One region of the Solidesulfovibrio carbinoliphilus subsp. oakridgensis genome, then DNA from elsewhere that is predicted to be linked to it. Evidence: riboswitches for the same ligand, from Rfam matches in the RefSeq annotation. Region 1 holds a riboswitch; the other holds the start of a gene.
What was found. A riboswitch is a leader RNA that binds a small molecule or an ion and turns the genes downstream of it on or off. The one in region 1 is predicted to bind cobalamin.
Positions count from the first base shown of each region.

Region 2: linked by a shared signal. The riboswitch ahead of DFW101_RS13705 (ribonucleoside triphosphate reductase) and the one ahead of DFW101_RS01515 (sirohydrochlorin cobaltochelatase) in region 1 are both predicted to bind cobalamin.

Region 1 is NZ_CM001368.1:346,489-348,684, reverse strand. It holds gene selB (selenocysteine-specific translation elongation factor) at 1-358, shown strand, start outside; gene DFW101_RS01520 (hypothetical protein) at 676-978, shown strand; cobalamin riboswitch at 1,005-1,182, shown strand; gene DFW101_RS01515 (sirohydrochlorin cobaltochelatase) at 1,302-2,186, shown strand; gene DFW101_RS01510 (FecCD family ABC transporter permease) at 2,190-2,196, shown strand, end outside.
Region 2 is NZ_CM001368.1:3,134,345-3,136,540, forward strand. It holds gene DFW101_RS13705 (ribonucleoside triphosphate reductase) at 1-1,266, opposite strand, end outside; cobalamin riboswitch at 1,414-1,637, opposite strand; gene DFW101_RS13710 (PEP/pyruvate-binding domain-containing protein) at 1,855-2,196, opposite strand, start outside.

The DNA of each region.
Region 1 (2,196 bases):
CCGGGCCACGCTCCTCGACGCCTACCAGAAGGGCGGACTGACCCCGCCAAACGTCAAGGACATCCTGGAGCCGCTGTCGCTGACCTTCAAGGAGGCCCAGCCCGTCTACAAGGTGCTCCAGGACGAAGGGCGCATCGTCAAGGCCCAGGAGAACATGTATTTCGACGCCGAGGCGATAAAGGGGCTTATCGAAAAGGTCCAGGCCTACTACCAAGCCGGGGCCGCCGACATGGGCCCGGCCGAGTTCCGCGAGCTGACCGGCCTGTCGCGCAAGTTTCTCATCGCGCTCCTCGAATACCTGGACAAGGAAAAAATCACCGTCCGCGTCGGCGACAAGCGCCAGTTGCGGAAGCGGTAGGAGCGACGAAACGCCGAAAGCGGCGGACCGCCGAAGCCGTCCGCCGCCTGCAATGCCTGACCGAAAGGGGTCGGCCCTACCAGTCCTGGTCTTTGGGCTTGGCGGTCTGCTGGGCCTTGATGACCAGCAGGGAAATGAAGATGCTGACGAAACCGAACAACACGATCAGCCCGGCGAAATCGAATTTCACGGTGAACCTCCCCCGTACGGATGTATTACGTGAAAAAAATCCTTAACCCCAAATGAGTCCCATGTCCAGATACCGCCGCCCTTGCTCCGCTTCTTCCTTTCCCTGCCGTGCGGCCGCCAAGGCCCTGATGGCCGTTCTCTTCGCCCTGGCGCTCCGGGCTACGGCCCTGGCCGGCGTCATCGACGTCGAGGGCGACGCCTACCGCCTGGACGGGGGTCGGCCGGTCACCGGAGCCTGGGAGGTGGCCGAAAAAATCGCCGTGGCCAAGGACGCGGCCATCGTGGTCATGGGCAAAAACGCCAAGCCGTCTGCGGTCCAAAACATCCTCCAGCTCCTCGAGAACCTCCACGTGCCCACGCTCCTCACCAAAAAGGCCGACTACAAGCCCCTGGTCGAGCGCGGCGTCCTCAAGCCCACCCGCACGCCTTGACAGCCCACCCACCCCCCGGTACTGCCCTGAAACGACCTGGGCGCCCTTGCGGGCTTAATAGGGAATCCCGTTAGAATCGGGAGCGGTCCCGCCGCCGTCAGTCCCCCGAAAAGTCGGCCTCCTCGCGTGCCACTGGGAAAACCTCCCGGGAAGGCCGGGGCCGATGGGACGAGCCGGAAGACCTGCCCGGTCAAGGACAACCCGTCGGCGACGAGGGCTTTTGCCGGCCGGGCCTCGGGAACGCGGCACCTCCCGGCGTCACCGCGCGGTCGGACGCGTCTCCCCTTCTCCAAGAGCCCTCCATAACCTGTGGAGGTCAACCCATGTTTCGCCTGTCGCGAACCGTTCTGGCGCTGTGCCTGTCCCTGTGCCTCGCCATCCCGGCCCTGGCCGGCCACGACGCCAAGAAAGAACCCAAGCGGGCCATTGTCGTGGCCGCCTTCGGCACCACCGTGCCCGAAGCCGCCCCGGCCCTCGAAAAAATGGTCGAGCGCGTCAAGGCCGCCTACCCCGGCGTCCCGGTCAGCCTGTGCTACACGGCAGCCATGATCCGCCACAAGCTGGCGAAAGAAGGGAAAATCGTTCCCTCCCCGGCCGAGGCCCTGGCCGTCCTGCCCGACCAGGGCGTCACCGACGTGGCCGTGCTCTCGCTCCAGACCATCCCGGGCCATGAATACGACGATCTCCTGCGCCTGGCCGCCGCGTTTACCGGCCTGCCCAAGGGCCTGCGCAAAGTGGACGTGAGCGCGCCGCTTCTTTTCGGCCAGGACGACTTCCCCCGGGTGGCCAAGGCCCTCCTGGAGGCCGCGCCCAGGGAACGGAAGCCCGGCGAGGCCGTGGTTTTCGTCGGCCACGGCACCGACCATCCGGCCAACATGGCCTATCCGGCCCTGCAATACACGCTTTGGCGGCTCGACCCGGGCGCCTTCGTGGCCACGGTCGAGGGCACGCCGAGCTTCGAAGACGCGGTGTCGGAACTCAAAAAGCGCGGCGTCAAAAAGGCCTGGCTCATGCCGCTTTTCGCCGTGGCCGGCGACCACGCCCGAAACGACATGGCCGGCCCGGAAAAGGACTCGCTCGCCTCGCAGCTCAAAGCCGCCGGCATCGAGGCCGTGCCGGTCCTGTCCGGCAACGGGGACCGCGAGGCCGTGGCCGCCGTGTGGATGGACCACCTGAAAGACACCTTCCAGGCCCTGCCCGGCAGCTGATCGATGGCAA
Region 2 (2,196 bases), 1.3 Mb from region 1:
CTCGCGCAGGTCGAGCTGGAGCCGGCAGCACATGGACCGGACCATGCCGGGCTCCAGGTCGGAATTGAGGAAGTTCTGGAAGTAGGGGAGCCCGTACTTGGCCGTCATCTCGAAGAGGATGTCGACATTGGGCGACTGCCAGGGAAAGTCCTTGGTGATGTTGTAGGTCGGGATGGGGAAGGTGAAGACCCGTCCCTTGGCGTCGCCGGCGGTCATGACCTCGATGTAGGCCTTGTTGATCATGTCCATCTCGGCCTGCAGGTCGCCGTAGAGAAAGGGCATGGCCTGGCCGGCGATGACCGGATGCTGTCCGGCCAGGTCCTCGGGGCAGGTCCAGTCGAAGGTCAGGTTGGTGAAAGGCGTCTGGGTGCCCCAGCGCGAGGGCACGTTCAGGTTGTAGATGAGCTCCTGGATCGACTGGCGGACCTCGGCGAAGGAGAGGTTGTCCTTGCGGATAAAGGGCGCCATGTAGGTGTCGAAGGAGGAAAAGGCCTGGGCCCCGGCCCATTCGTTTTGCAGCGTGCCGAGGAAGTTGACGATCTGGCCGACGGCGCTCGAAAGGTGCTTGGGCGGATCGGCCTCCACCTTGCCGGGGACGCCGTTTAAGCCCTCGGTCAGGAGCGTGCGCAAGGACCAGCCGGCGCAGTAGCCGGCCAGCATGTCGAGGTCGTGGATGTGCAGGTCGCCGTCGCGGTGGGCCTGGCCGACTTCGGGCGGGTAGACGTGGGAGAGCCAGTAGTTGGCCACGACCTTGCCCGAGACGTTCAGGATAAGGCCGCCCAGGGAATAGCCCTGGTTGGCGTTGGCCGAGACCCGCCAGTCCTGGCGGTCGAGGTATTCGTTGACCGAGGCGGCCACGTCCACCACGGTTTTCTTGTCTTCGCGCAGCCGGGCGCGCTGGGCGCGGTAGATGGAATAGGCCCGCATGGTCCGGAAGTGGTTGGCGGAAATAAGGGCCTGCTCGACCACGTCCTGGATGCGCTCGATGTCCGGGATCTGCCCGGCGAAGCGGTGGGAGAGGACCTTCATGACCTGGGCGGTCAGGAGCAGGGCCTCGTCGTCGCCGAAATCGCCGGTGGCCGCGCCGGCCCGGCTGATGGCCGAGCGGATCTTGTCGGCGTTGAAGGCAACGATGGTTCCGTCGCGCTTGCGGATGCGGGTGGGCACGGCAATGGCGATCCGGGGCGGAGCCACGGGGGCGGCCAGGCCGGGGGCGTTGTCGTTTACGGAGGTGTCGCAGGCCAAGCTTCCCATGGACTCGAGCATAAAAATATTCTCCCGGGCGACGTATTGCGGGCGCGCCCTTTGCGGTGAGGTTGGCGGTCGGGGATGGCATGGGCCGAAAAGCGCGTGGCGCTTCGGATGGCCGGGCCGCCCTCCCGCGAGGCTCCCATGGCGTTTCGTCGGCGCGGGTCGGCGCGGACGGCGTCGGCAGGTCTTCGGACTGGCGAACAGGCGGCCGGGTATGGCCGGTTTCCTAGTGCCCGCCGCTTCCCGGACACGTGTCCGGCGCGTGATGGCGGGGGTCGTTTTCGCTCACCGCTGCGGGGCAGTTCCGGAATCGCACCGGATTCTCTTCTTGCGGTTCGCTCCTCCGGCCGGCCGGAGGAGCGAACACCGACGCAGCCGGACTATATGGGAGTATGGCCCGCCGGTGTCAACGGGGCAGCCGATGCGCGACGGGTCGGAGAAAAAAAGGGATACGGGAGGCTTACCGAGTTATGCACAATGCGGCAGCGCGCCAGAAAAACAGCAAATGGGTCTGTTATATTTGAAGAACCAGATTTTTGTCCTGATTTTTTCCGAGGGAAGCGCCGGCACGGCACAGCGGGCGGAGAGGCAAACGGCGGCCGTTCATGCCTGCTCCAGGGCCCGGTGCCCGGCCGGGTGGTCCGGGGCGAAGGTGGCGAGGCCGTAGTCGCCGGCCAGGAAGGCGGCGGCAGCCCGGCGCGGGGCTGCGTCGTCGGTCATGGCCGCGTCGAGGAGACGGGTGAAGCCGAGCAGCCGGCCAAGGAGGACCAGCCCCTTTTCCGTGGCCTCCCGGGACGCGTCCAGCAGGTGGGCGGTGACCAGGTCGCCCTGTCTGTTGACGAAAAATCCGCCGGCTTGGAGGATTTCCTCCAGACAAGAGGCCCGGCGGTGGCGCAAGGGCGTGGCCGCGCCGCCGCCCTTGAAGCGCAGCCGCACGTAGTTGCC